2 linked regions of the Tolumonas auensis DSM 9187 genome follow. The protein of the gene in region 2 interacts with the protein of the main gene of each other region in a pairwise test. Links are inferred from orthologs where the notes say so. Each region holds a gene or a part of one and is shown on either strand. Other genes may lie near its edges.

Evidence for each region.
Region 1: the proteins of purT (region 2) and ispA interact in binary tests that used the Escherichia coli proteins (3 or more experiments, as listed by UniProt). The link is inferred for Tolumonas auensis DSM 9187 from one-to-one orthologs.

Annotation. Positions count from the first base shown.
Region 1 is NC_012691.1:2,732,815-2,740,103, forward strand. Bases 1-2,808 are described here. They hold ispA ((2E,6E)-farnesyl diphosphate synthase), read left to right. Parts: upstream 1-863; coding sequence 864-1,754; downstream 1,755-2,808. Other genes in these bases: thiI (tRNA uracil 4-sulfurtransferase ThiI), read right to left, coding at 1-444; xseB (exodeoxyribonuclease VII small subunit), read left to right, coding at 597-863; dxs (1-deoxy-D-xylulose-5-phosphate synthase), read left to right, coding at 1,775-2,808. Also shown: more of dxs, read left to right, coding at 2,809-3,637; arsC (glutaredoxin-dependent arsenate reductase), read right to left, coding at 3,718-4,143; TOLA_RS12765 (ArsR/SmtB family transcription factor), read right to left, coding at 4,166-4,474; TOLA_RS12770 (AEC family transporter), read right to left, coding at 4,544-5,479; TOLA_RS12775 (DUF1189 domain-containing protein), read left to right, coding at 5,663-6,469; TOLA_RS12780 (ABC transporter permease), read right to left, coding at 6,550-7,289.
Region 2 is NC_012691.1:1,177,896-1,185,156, reverse strand. What follows is about bases 1-2,780. They hold purT (formate-dependent phosphoribosylglycinamide formyltransferase), read right to left. Parts: upstream 2,093-2,780; coding sequence 908-2,092; downstream 1-907. Other genes in these bases: prc (carboxy terminal-processing peptidase), read right to left, coding at 2,227-2,780; TOLA_RS05585 (methylated-DNA--[protein]-cysteine S-methyltransferase), read right to left, coding at 413-892; asnS (asparagine--tRNA ligase), read left to right, coding at 1-331. Outside these bases: more of prc, read right to left, coding at 2,781-4,239; RNA chaperone ProQ, read right to left, coding at 4,248-4,790; TOLA_RS05565 (SurA N-terminal domain-containing protein), read right to left, coding at 5,006-6,922. UniProt on the Escherichia coli protein: Involved in the de novo purine biosynthesis. Catalyzes the transfer of formate to 5-phospho-ribosyl-glycinamide (GAR), producing 5-phospho-ribosyl-N-formylglycinamide (FGAR). Formate is provided by PurU via hydrolysis of 10-formyl-tetrahydrofolate.

The sequences.
Region 1 (7,289 bases), 1.6 Mb from region 2 along the record:
CGGATGCGAAAGTCTGACTCCATTAGACGGGAAATTCTGATTCAGTCCGCCACCGACATAACGCTCAATTTCGATGGAGGTGAATTCATGTTTACCTTTGCGTTTCACACGCACACAGAAGGTTTTATTTGCCAGCGTCGGGCCATAGACTGCCGCAGTCTGCTCGTAAATATCGTGCAGATCAGTGAACGGTACCTGTGTCACTTCCAGAAAAGCCTGGATACCCGGCATGCAACTCAAACGTTCAACCAGCTTGTCTCTGTTTTCGGGCGAATCATTTTTACTGGACACCATGAGCTTGTCCCAGTCGTTACGGACAGTAACGGTCTCATCCACTTTTTGCAGGACATTACGGATATTACCCTGCAAAATTTTCACCATGCGTTGGCGGACGGATTTACTTTTGATGGTGATTTCCGGGAACAGTTTAATGATGAATTTCATGACAACGCTCGTTTAGCTGGCGAAAAGTGGCGCATTATAATCCAGCCGGCCAAAGATGCTAACCCTTGAGGCAAGAGATCACAGAGTTTATACGCCAGAAGGTCAGACAGTGGTAAGATAAGTAAATTATCTCTCTATTATCAGAACCCGCCATGGCCGCCAAAAAGACCGAATCATTAAGTTTTGATGCTGCTCTCGGAGAGCTGGAGCAAATTGTGCAACAGCTGGAACAGGGTGATTTACCGCTGGAAACAGCACTGAAACAATTTGAACGAGGCATTCAGCTGGCGCGGGTGAGCAAACAAAAATTAGAACAAGCGGAACAGCAGGTGCAGATACTGTTACAACAGGGTGAGCAGGAAAAACTGACGCCATTTACTGTTGAACAGACATCCGGCCAGAACGCAGAGGAAGAATAAGTGTCACTGCAGACCTTTTCACAACACTACCGGCAACGCATTGATGATCTGTTGCTGCAAAAAATCGAAACCTTACCTGATTTATCACCTCGCCTAAAAGCGGCAATGCGCCATGGCCTGGTGCTGGGTGGCAAACGGGTTCGTCCATTTCTCGTCTATGCTACCGGTAGCATGCTGGACATTGATGAAGCATTACTGGATGGACCGGCCGCCGCGATCGAGTGCATTCATGCCTATTCGCTGATCCACGATGATTTGCCGGCTATGGACGATGATGATCTGCGTCGCGGTCATCCGACTGTGCATAAAGCGTTTGATGAAGCGACTGCCGTACTGGCAGGTGATGCCTTGCAGACACTGGCATTCTCTATTCTGGCGGATCACCCTTTCCCGGATGCATTACGCACCCAGCAAGTGAAGATGCTGAGCACGCTGGCACAAGCTTCTGGTTATGCCGGCATGTGTGGTGGTCAGGCGCTGGATCTGGCCGCAGAAGGACAACATGTCGGACTGGAAGCACTGGAGCTGATCCACCGGCATAAGACCGGCGCACTGATTGAGTGTGCGGTGATGCTCGGTGCATTGTGTCAGCAGGATGTCGCAGCAGAAACAGTCTCTGCCCTGAAAAAATATGCAGCGGCCATCGGACTCGCTTTCCAGGTACAGGATGACATTCTTGATGTTGTCAGTGATACCGAGACGCTGGGTAAACCTCAGGGTTCTGATCAGGCGCTGGATAAAAGCACCTACCCTGCTTTGCTGGGGCTGGATGCCGCCCGCGAAATGGCGCAGGATCTGCACCGGCAGGCATTAGCGGCCTTGGCACCACTTCCTTATAATACTGAAATATTATCTGCGTTTGCTGATTACATCATCGAGCGCGCATATTAATGTCGGATAATAACAAACACATGATGATTGATATGACCGAATACCCGACGCTGGCATCAGTTAATTCGCCGGCGGATCTGCGGCAATTCCCGGAAGAGCGTCTGACGCAATTATGTCAGGAGCTACGCACTTTTTTGCTGCACTCTGTAAGCCGTAGCAGTGGCCATCTGGCATCCGGACTCGGAGTCGTGGAACTGACCGTAGCGCTGCATTATGTCTATCAGACACCGGTTGATAAGCTGGTATGGGATGTTGGTCATCAGGCTTATCCGCACAAAATTCTGACCGGCCGTCGCGACCGGATGGCGACAATCCGTCAGAAGGATGGCGTTCACCCGTTCCCATGGCGGGAAGAGAGTGAATATGATCCGCTGAGTGTCGGTCACTCCAGCACCTCCATTGGTGCCGCTTTAGGCATGGCGGTGGCGGCCAAACGGCAGGGTCTGGATCACAAAGTTGTGGCTGTCATTGGTGATGGTGCACTGACTGCAGGAATGGCATTCGAAGCGCTGAATCATGCCGGTGATCTGCATGAAGATATGCTGGTGATCCTGAATGACAACGAAATGTCGATTTCGGAAAACGTCGGCGCACTCAACAATCATCTGGCGAAATGGTTATCCGGCCCGGTCTACACCACGCTGCGGGAAGGCGGCAAAAAGGTACTGTCTGGCCTGCCACCGGTAAAAGAGCTCGCTCGCCGGGCGGAAGAACATATCAAAGGCATGGTAATTCCGGGGACCTTGTTTGAAGAGTTGGGCTTTAATTATATCGGCCCGATTGATGGGCATGACATCAAAGCACTGGTCAATACACTGAAAAATATGCGGCAGTTAAAAGGTCCGCAACTGCTGCATGTGATGACCAAAAAAGGCAAAGGCTATGAGCCTGCCGAAAAAGACCCTATCGGTTATCACGGTGTGCCGAAATTCAATCCGGAAGATGACTGCCTGCCGAAAAACAAAGGCGGCAAACCGACTTTCTCGAATATTTTCGGTCAGTGGTTATGCGATATGGCTGAGTCTGACAGCAAACTGGTGGGCATTACACCGGCGATGCGGGAAGGCTCCGGCATGGTTGAGTTCTCGCAGAAATATCCTGAGCGTTATTTTGATGTCGCGATTGCCGAACAGCATGCGGTGACCTTTGCCGCCGGGCTGGCGATAGAAGGCATGAAACCGGTCGTGGCTATCTATTCCAGCTTCATGCAGCGGGCTTACGATCAAATCATCCACGATGTGGCGATCCAGAATCTGCCCGTATTGTTTGCCATCGATCGCGCCGGCCTGGTCGGTGCTGACGGGCCGACCCATCAGGGTGCATTTGATATCAGCTTCCTGCGCACCATTCCGAATATGGTGATCATGACGCCATCGGATGAAAACGAATGCCGGATGATGCTGACCACGGGCTATCAGTTAAACCAGCCTGCAGCGGTACGTTACCCCCGCGGTACAGGCAGTTGTGTCACTCTGAACACAGAACTGGAAACATTACCGGTTGGTAAAGGTCAGATCGTCCGTCAGGGACAAAGTATTGCCCTGCTCTGCTTCGGTACGCTGTTACATCAGGCAAAATCCGTAGCCGAAAAACTGGATGCCACACTGGTCGATATGCGGTTTGTGAAGCCTTTGGATGCAGAATTGCTTAAAACGATTACAGCACAGCATGATGTACTGGTGACCATCGAAGAAAATGCCGTACAAGGTGGTGCAGGCTCTGCCGTTAATGAGTGGATGATGACGCAGCGCGTGTTAATACCGGTATTAAATATTGGTCTGCCGGATCGCTTTATCGAACAAGGTACGCAGGAAGAGATTTATCATGTTCTCCGACTGAACAGTGCCGGTATTGAACAGCGGATACGTGAGTTTATGGCTTAACACTTAGTTACGACGACACTCAGTTACGACAAACACTCAGTATTACGGCTCCTTCGGGAGCCGTAATATATCAAGACTTATTAGATCAGACGCTTACCTTCCGCATCAACCACCGCTTCACCGTCTTCCTTGGTAAATGCACCTTGTTGCGCAGCCGGCAGTATATCAAGTACCAATTCTGAAGGACGACACAGCTTAGTGCCCAGCTCTGTGACCACAATAGGACGATTGATCAGAATAGGATGCTGCATCATGAAATCAAGCAACTGCTCGTCAGTCCATTTCGGATCATCCAGCCCCAGCTCAACATAAGGATCGCATTTCTGACGCAGCACTTCACGCACGCTGATGCCCATATCGGCAATCAGTTTTACCAGCGTATCGCGGGTTGGCGGTGTTTCCAGATACAGGATCACGTTCGGTTCGATACCGGCATTGCGGATCATTTCCAGCGTATTACGTGAGGTACCGCATTTTGGATTATGATAAATAGTCACTTCAGACATGGTCATTTCCCTTTCATGATCATTAACGTGGAATACATTGTTCCGGATTGCCGCCACAACATTCTTCGGTCAGGTATGCAATCAGTTCCCGCATCAGTGGAACATTCGCACGGTAGCGCTGATAACGCCCTTCCTGCACGACCGATAACAGGCCAGCATGCGCCATCGCTTTCAGATGGAAAGACAGGTTGTTCGGTGGCAGACCGAGCGTAGTCGCAATTTGTCCGGCGACCATGCCTTCCTGACCACACTTCACCAGCAAACGATAAATATCCTGCCGGATACCGGATGCCAGTGATTCAAAGATGAGTGTTGCTGATTCTTTTTTCATAGTTCAATACTACAAGAGGGATTGAAATAATCAAGCGAATAAAAGCCAGCATAAGCTGGCTGATACTATTCATCCGGATAACATGACACAAAGCGGCGTGGTGACCGCGGCCACTACAGTAGAGAGCAACAGGCTGGTCGCCATCACCCCTTCCATCGTTTTAAACTGCCGAGCCATCAGGTAAACGTTCACCCCGGTAGCAATGGATGCCAGCAACACGATTGCCTGCGTTTCCATGGTAGGTAAGCCAATCAGACGGGCGATCCCCCAGGCGACTAACGGATGACCAACCAGTTTGAGCAGACATACGCTGATTGATTGTCCCCAATTACCGCCAATGCCATATTCTGCAAGCCCCATCCCTAACGATAACAGCGCCATAGGTGCCGCCGCACCGCTGATCATGCTCACGGTATTATCAATCAATAGAGGCAGTTTCCAGCCTGTCAGCCCCCATGCGGTACCAGTCAGGATGCCGAAAACAATCGGGTTTTTCAGCACACTTTTAACGGTTGAGAAAAATCCGCGAAAGGAAAAGCTGCCATGTTTCGCCAATTCCACCGATACCGTCACCAGTGTCCAGAGGATCAGTGAATTAAATACCAGCACCAGTGCTACCGAAGGCAATGCGGCATCACCTAACATCATTTTTGCCAGTGGCAATCCCAGCATAGAGTTATTAGAGAAGATCCCGCCCAGGGCAAATACAGATTGCGATACGCCATCCAGTTTAAAGACTTTCCAGGCCAGTAAACGTCCCAGAATAAAAATGATTAAGCAGCCGCCAAAAAACGCGATCAACAAGCGCGCATCAACCGGTGGCAGTTTGGAGAAATCACTCATCAGATGAAACAGCATCGCCGGCAATGCCAGTGAAAAAACGAAGCGGGACAAAGAATCCGACATCACTTTAGGCCAATGCGCCCAGCGCATCACGCCATAGCCGATAAACACCAGGATAAACAATGGGGTTGAGAGATAGACTTGATGTAATAAGGCAGACATAGCACCACCATCAGACAACGGGAGGCAAAGTCTAGCATGACATATGTCACAAATATTGCGCCATATTAACTTTCAAACGGAATCCTAAAATTTGTCGTTTGGACTCCGCCTGATTTATCCCGGACAAACTGATATGCTAGACAAAACAAATAAAACTCATTTGGAATTCAGGAGTTTCAGGTCATGCGCAAAATCACATGGTGGCAGGCTCTCTGGCTATCATTCTTTTCCCGAACGCTATATCAGTCTGTTGCCCGTCAATGGCAGGGGATCGGCTCATTATATTTGTTGATCATCTCAGCACTGGTCGTGATGCCTATTACGATGCAGATCCGGGAAGGGTATCTTGCTTTCGTTGAAGAAGAATTGCCGCTGTATCTGGATGAATTTCCGGAACTGACGATTCAGAGCGGTCAGGCATCCACCCCGGAAGAACGCCCCTATATTATTAACGAGAAAGGTACGACTGAGCCGTTCATTGTCGTGGATACCACCGGGCAATACACGTCATTAGACCAGACATCGGCAGCGGTGCTTATTACGACTGACCGCATATCTATCCGTAAAAACGATACCGATTCTCAGTCCTATGATTTTTCAGATCTGACGGATATGACGATTGATCGCTCATCGGTCGAAACATTTATGGCAACTACCGGTCAATTTCTGCTCCCGCTGACCTATGTGATTATGGTCGCCTTTTCCTGGTTCTGGCGGTTTACACAAGCCATGGTTTACGCCTTGTTTGCCGGATGGCTGGCGAAAAGACAGGGCGTGACTCTGCGGTATAACTCGTTTGTCCGCATCTGTGCGGTGGCGCTGACGCCTGCGATGATCCTTGATATGTTTATCGGTGTTCTCGGCTTACCGCTGCCCTTTGCCGGTCTGTTATTTATCGTGCTGGAAGTGATGTATGTTCGCTTCGCCATTCAGAGTGTCTGTCAGTTACCACCCGATCAGCGTAACGATGAAGGCTCCATCATCGCGTAACCAGAAAAGAGCAATACAGATACGAAAAGGGAAGCCAGCTCTGACTTCCCTTTTTTATTTCTGTCTGTGTTTGATAGCACTCAGTCTTTATAAATCTTCGGATTGAACAGGTCGCGTAACCAGTCACCCAGCAGATTGATAACCAGCACCAGCACCACCAGACAAATGCCGGGGAAGGCAGTGATCCACCATGAACCGGAGAAAATGTAGTTAAAACCGATACTGATCAGTGAACCCAGTGACGGTTTGTCCACCGGCATCCCGAGCCCCAGAAACGACAATGCCGCTTCAGACATAATGGCATTGGCAACCTGTACGGTTGAGATAACCAGGATCGGTGACAGGCAGTTTGGCAGAATATGACGGAACATAATGCGGGGCGCTTTAAAGCCCATTACGCGCGCTGCCTCCACATACTCTTTCTTCTTCTCCGACAAAACGGAAGCGCGCACAGTACGTGCGTATTGCGGCCATTCAGAAATACCGATGATCAACACCAGCATCAGAATGGCATATTGCGAGTAGAACTCACCGCCCAGCGTCGCCTGAAAAATAGCCGATACAATGATCGCCACCATCATAGTAGAGAACGACAGCTGAATATCCGCCATCCGCATCAGCAGGTTATCAACACGACCACCGACATAACCAGCCACCAGGCCGATCACGACACCAAATGCTAATTGCAGGGCGACCGCACACAAACCAATCATCAGCGATACACGTGAACCATACAAAATGGTACTTAAAATATCGCGACCCTGATTATCGGTACCCAGCAGGAAATTGGCATCCCCTCCCTCCAGCCATGACGGCGGCA
Region 2 (7,261 bases):
AAACTACCCGAAAGATATCAAAGCATTCTACATGCGTCTGAACGATGACGGCAAAACCGTGGCTGCAATGGACGTTCTCGCACCAGGCATCGGCGAAATCATCGGTGGTTCACAACGTGAAGAACGTTTAGACGTACTGGATGCCCGTCTGGCTGAAATGGGTCTGAACAAAGAAGACTACTGGTGGTATCGCGACCTACGTCGTTACGGCACAGTGCCACATTCCGGTTTTGGTCTGGGCTTTGAACGTCTGGTGGTTTACGTTACCGGCATGGGTAACGTGCGTGATGTTATTCCATTCCCACGTACCCCGCGTAACGCTGAATACTAAGCAACAGCGAGCAGATACAAGAAAGGCCAGTTTCGCTGGCCTTTCTTATTTTCATATTTTCAATATTCGTTCAGTAATAAATCATCCGGCATGCTGGTGCTCATGGTCCAGTAACCACTGCTTCATATCCAATCCACCTCCATAGCCTACCAGCTTACCATTGGCACCAATCACCCGGTGACACGGCACAATGATCGCAACCGGATTACGGTTATTCGCCATACCCACAGCACGCATCGCTTTAGGCCGGCCAATTTGCTCAGCAATGGATTTATAACTGACAGTTGAGCCATAAGGGATACGCTGCAAAGCCTGCCAGGCGGCAAGCTGAAATACAGTCCCCTGCATGGATAGCGGCACAGAGAATTCCTGCCGTGAACCGGAAAAATATTCCTGTAATTGCTGACAAGCCAGCGCAAGAACCGGATGAGATAACGGATCAGTAACCTCCGGCTCATCAACCGGTGAGCTGTTCAGTAATAACGACTGCAATCCCTCATCATCCGCCTGCAAGCGCAAATAACCGACCGGTGACTGAAAATAGCAGATTGCAATCATCATCATATTACCTGTCTATCAGAATTTTACGTCTACGGCAGCTGCAACCTGTTTTGCCTGCTCAATCGCAAGTTCAACATTTTCAGCCCGGACCAAAGCAACACCCAGACGGCGACGACCGGCAATTTCCGGTTTACCGAACAGGCGTAACTGCGCACCAGGGATCTGAGCCAGAGCAGCTGGCAAGTTACCATAACGGATATCAGTAGAATTCCCCTCACGCAGCACAACGGCAGATGCCGCCGGACCATACTGAGTGATCTTACCGATCGGCAAGCCCAGAATTGCACGTACATGCAATGCAAACTCAGACATATCCTGTGAAATCAGTGTCACCATGCCGGTATCATGCGGACGAGGAGAAACTTCACTGAAGTAGACTTCATCACCTTTGATAAACAGCTCAACACCGAACAGACCATAACCGCCCAGTGCTTTTACCACTTCACGAGCCACATGCTGAGATTTTTCCAGCAAGGCATCACTCATCACCTGTGGCTGCCAGGATTCGCGGTAATCACCATCTTCCTGACGATGACCGATCGGCGCACAGAAATGAATACCATCTACGGCACTCACGGTCAGCAGTGTGATTTCATAATCGAAAGGTACAAAACCTTCTACGATGACACGACCACGACCTGCTCGGCCGCCTTCCTGAGCATATTGCCAGGCAACGGCGACCTGATCAGCCTTACGGACAACACTCTGACCTTTGCCGGAAGAACTCATGACCGGCTTAATCACGCATGGAAAGCCAATCTGCTCCACAGCCTGCTGATATTCAGCTTCTGTTTCAGCAAAAAAATAGGGGGAAGTTGGCAACTTCAGCGTTTCAGCTGCCAGCCGGCGAATACCTTCACGATCCATAGTCAGGCGGGTAGCTAAAGCGGTTGGTACGACATTAAAACCTTCCTGCTCCAGTTTCTGCAGGGTTTCAGTCGCAATCGCTTCAATTTCCGGAATGATGAAGTGTGGTTTTTCCTGTTGCACCAACTGACTCAGTGCCTCTCCATCAAGCATAGAGATCACATGGCTACGGTGAGCGACCTGCATTGCCGGAGCATTGGCATAGCGATCGACCGCAATAACCTCCACACCAAGACGCTGTAATTCAATTGCAACTTCTTTGCCCAGCTCGCCGGAGCCCAGCAGCATTGCACGAGTAGCGCCATTGGAATATGGAGTTCCTAGAAAAGACATAATCTCTGTTCCCTGAGTGAAATAACGGAAGTTTGACCTGCCGATCATACAAATATCTGACAACAGAGCAACCAGAAGCAGAAAAGATAGCGCAAAAAGAAAGGGGATGATCGCTCATCCCCTTGGTGAAAATATCAGGATTTACTCAGCCTGACCAAATCAGCAGTGATATTTGCTGCTTCTTTGAGATAACCATCCGGGAATTTCATATCCGTCGGGATATCAGTCAGTGATTTCACCATTGGTTTACCCATCCGGGTCAGACGCTCATTAGCACGTTGCAATGCCTTATGATCCTGCTCATCCCGGGTTTTTATACGTTCAGCTTCATTGAGAGAAATATATTTCTTGCTCTTTTCAGCCTGATACCAGGCGATATCTTCTTCAGCATATTTAAACTCAGGATCGTTTTTCACCCGTTGCTGATGAGCCTCTTTCAGTTTCGGCAGCAACGCAGTGAAATCACCCAGTTTGGTGTATTGAGCAGCTTCGATCTTGTCCCATGGCAATGCATTCAGCTCCACGCTTTCACCGGTTTCAGTCGGATCAGTCAGCGGAGGGAAATTGATATCCGGTTGCACCCCTTTATTCTGGGTGCTGCCACCATCAATACGATAGAACTTGGCAATTGTGTACTGAATATGACCCAACTCATTATCGAAGAAGTCATAAATTTTGCCTAATGCACGATGCTGCTGCACAGTGCCTTTGCCAAAACTATTCTCACCAATAATCAGAGCACGACCATAGTCATTCATTGCCGCAGCGAAAATCTCTGAAGCCGAAGCACTATAACGATCAATCAATACTGTCATCGGGCCATCATAATATGACTTGCCGTCAGTATCTTCGTTAACAGCGACGCGACCCATTGTGTCGCGGATCTGCACTACAGGGCCCTGTTTCATGAACAGTCCGGTGAGTTCAGTCGCTTCAGTTAATGCGCCACCGCCATCATTCCGCAAATCGATCAGTAAGCCATCAATTTTCTGTGCCTTGAGCTTAGTCAGCTCTTTCTGCACATCCAGATGCAGATTGACATAGAAACTAGGCACTTCGATAACGCCTATTTTCTTGCCTTCAGATTTGATGACCTGTGATTTAGCTGCCCGATCTTCCAGACGAACCTTATCGCGGGTCAACTCAATCAGCTGTGTCTGATGCGTAGCACCTTTACCACGCTGAATTTCAAGGCGAACCTTAGTGCCTTTACGGCCTTTGATCAGTTCAACCACATCATCCAGACGCCAGCCGATAACATCAATAACCTTGCCGCGATCCTGAGCCACACCTGTAATGCGATCATCCGGCCGTAACAATTTGGTTTTATCTGCCGGACCACCAGGAATCAGTGAACGGACAACAGTAAAATCATCATCCGCCTGTAATACAGCACCAATCCCTTCCAGAGAAAGATTCATTTCAGAATTGAAACGGTCTGCATTACGTGGAGAAAGATAACTGGTATGCGGATCAATAGAACGCGCAAAAGAATTCATCACAGCCTGAAAGACATCTTCACTTTCATCTTGTTTCAGGCGTTTGATTGCGTTGCTATAGCGCTTGATCAGCAGATCTTTAATTTCTGCCGGTTTTTTGCCCGCCAGTTTCAGATTCAGCTCATCGTATTTGACTCGTTGCCGCCAAATCTCATTCATCTCGGCTTCATCTTTAGCCCAGGCGCTCTTACTACGATCAAACTCATATTTGTCTGTCACATCAAATGACATAGGTTGATCGAGTAATGACAGTGCATAAGAGTAACGCTCATAACGACGCTTTGTGCTCAGATTATACATCGCATAGGCATTTTTAAGATCGCCGCTTTGCAAGGCATCATCGAACTGATTACGGAAAGAGTCGAAATTGGCAACATCAGCAGCCAGCAACACACTACGGTTATAATCTAAAGCCTGAAGATAAAGATCAAAAATCCGCTGTGAAATCTGGTCATCAAGAACAAAATGCTTGTAGTGGCTGCAGGTGAATAAAGCAGAAATACGTTTACTGGCAATTGAGTGTTGTTCTTCCTGCGCTAGTGGCAGCAAAGAATCTTCAGATATCGGTGGGGCCACCGCATATGATAACCCCACATAGAATACGCCAAGTGCAACTGCAGTGCTCTTGAACAAATTTACTCTCAAAATAGCGCTCCTTAAGGAACCAGGTGTTCCGCTTTAACGCGCACCTGCATACCCGAAGACAATTCAACCTGAACGTCATCGCGGGTAACTTCTTTGATACTACCTGTAACCGGAGATTTGCCAAGCATCACTTTAATCTGTTGCCCAGTTTTCAGAGTAGAAATATCAACAACTGGTCTTTTCGGCTTAGCTGGTTTACCTGGGGTTTTACGGCGGGAAGAAAAGATTTTATCTTTGCTTTCTTTCAGTGCCGTCTTGGCATGGGTGACATGCTCTTCTGTCAGCTCACCAGCAGGATTACCATCCAGATCAACCCGCATATTTCCCGGACGCAAACCATGCAGATAACGCCAGCTCGAGGTGTATTGACGCAATGCTGAACGCAGTAAAGTTTTGGAAACTCTTGGGTCGTCAGCCATTCGGGCAGCCAGATCCTGGAAAATACCAATTTTCAGCGGACGGGCTTCACCTGTAGCTATAAAACAAGCAGGAAACAGTTCTGAAAGATATGCGATCAATTCTTTGCTGTTGGTGATTTTTTCGTTGTTTTCCATTTACGACCTTAACTAATCAAGATGGTTGTATCAGTAATTCAAGTAGCAGACACGATAAAATATAAGAACGTTATACTGTGCTTATACACTATTTTCAACGCCTGGCTTTCTTTCACTTACGCATTCTGACGAATGCTTATCGCGTTTTACACATATTTTTTTATGTATCGAAAAATAAGGCAGAAGAAATATCTTCTGCCTTATTTTGTCACAAATCAGTCAGCTGATTCCGGGGTTACAGCGGCATATTTGATTTTTGCTTTCTGTCGCAATTCCTCAATCAACGCGCCATACGTCTCTTCCTGCTTCAGCTTGACTAATTGCTCAGACAATCCTTGCTGTAACGGAGCGTCAGCTGTTTCAGGCGCAGAAATCACTTTTTCTAACACCAGCACAGACTGATTACCCTCTTCATCTGCATACAGACCAGCGCTCACCACTTTATCAGCCGGTTTTGCCAGTTTGAACACAGCCTGAGCCAGCGGAGCCGGGATATCCGTTCCAAAACGGGCCAAGCCTTTTTTCTCTTCAACTTTAGCGTTGAGCTTAGTGAGCTGTTCGTCAATCGACTGACCCGCTTTCACTTTTTCCAGCAATGCCATCGCTTCAGTATGTGCTTTTTCTGCCGCTTTCGTTGCACGCAATTTAGCGACAACCAGATCTTTCACTTCAGACAGTGGTTTAGCACTGCTTGGTTTATAATCAATCACGTGCAGCATAACCGCGACAGTATCCGACACTGAGATAACTTCAGAGTTAGTGTTTTCATCACGTAACTTTTCAGCAAAGGCCTGCTCTTTTACCGCAGGAACATTGATCTCAGCCGGTAACTGCTGTGCAGCAATAAAATCCGTTTTCTGGAGCGGAAGCTTCAAACCTTCAGCGACTGCATCCAGTGAATCAGGATTTTCAAAGCCAATATCTGACAGTTTTTGCTGTTGATCAGCAAACAGCTCTTTCGCTTTTTCATCAACAAACTTCTGACGGACAATCGTCACTACCTTGTCATAAGGTGTTTCGATAGCATCCTGTTTATCCAGCAGCTTGATGATGTGATAACCGAAAGCAGACTTAACCACAGCGGACAGTTCATTTTTCTGGTTTAAGGCAAAAGCTGCTGTTTCGAAAGCAGGATCCATAACGCCTTTTTCAAACCAGTCTAATTCGCCACCCTGACGCGCAGAGAGAGTATCAGCAGATTCGGTTTTTGCTAACTGAGTGAAGTCCGTACCGGATTTCAGTTTAGCCAGCAACTCATCCGCTTTCTTCTGTGCCGCGTTGTCGTCTTTATCCGTAATCAGGATATGTGAAACTTTACGGCGCGCAGGTTCAGTAAACAGCTCAGCATGTTGTTGATAATATGCTTTAAGCTCACTGTCAGCTGGCTGGATCGTTTTTGCCAGATCTGCTGAATTCAGCACAATGTAATTCAGTTTAACCTGTTCTGATTGCATGAATTCATTGCTGTGGGCTTTATAAAACGCGTCGACATCCTGATCCGTTACCGTAATCTGTTTGCTGAAGGTTTCGACCGGAATGGTGATCATCTTCACATCGCGCTTTTGCTGATATAAAGCATCCAGACGGCTGACCTCTGCAGGCAACGCAAACTCGGTAGTCAATATACCGTCCAGCCAATACTGACGAATCAGATCCTGACGCATAGAGTTGGCAAATGATTCAGGTGTATATCCGACGCGGGATAACGCAGTGGTGAATTTCTGATTATCGAATTTATTGTCAGTCTGAAACTCCGGCATCTGACGAATAACGTCTTTTACTTGCTCGTCACTCAGGCGAACTCCGGCATTCAATGCTTTGTTATTCAAAAGAGATTGATTAACCAATCGCTCCAGAACTGATTTTTTCAGTTGCGCCAGGTATTGCGGATTATCCAGCAATTGCGCGGCAGCTTCACCATACTGAGCCTGCATTCTTGCACGTTCATTCTGGTAGCTTTGCTCTAACGTCTGAGCAGAGATGACTTCATCATCAACTACCGCAGGATCGTTACTGGCCGGACTATTGATATAGCTTCCAACACCTGCCAATGCGAATGACAGAATAATTAACCAAAAAATAATTTTCGCGACACGGCCCTGGGCACCGTCACGTAATTTATCCATCAGCATGTATCTAATGCTCCTGATGCAGTGGATATAAACACAAAAAGCGCATCAGAGGATGCGCTCTATGGTCGCTTGAAATAGATGAAACTTATTCCAGTCGATAGGACAATTAATTGAATTCATCGCTGAAAAATTAATTAACTGAATCCTTTAATGCTTTACCTGCTTTGAATGCAGGCTGTTTGCATGCGGCAATTTCAATGGTGGCGCCAGTCTGTGGGTTACGGCCAGAACGTGAAGCACGTTCACGCACAGCAAAGGTACCAAAACCGACCAGAGAAACCTGATCACCATCTTTCAATGCTTCGCCAACTGCCTCGATGAAAGCATCCAGAGCGCGAC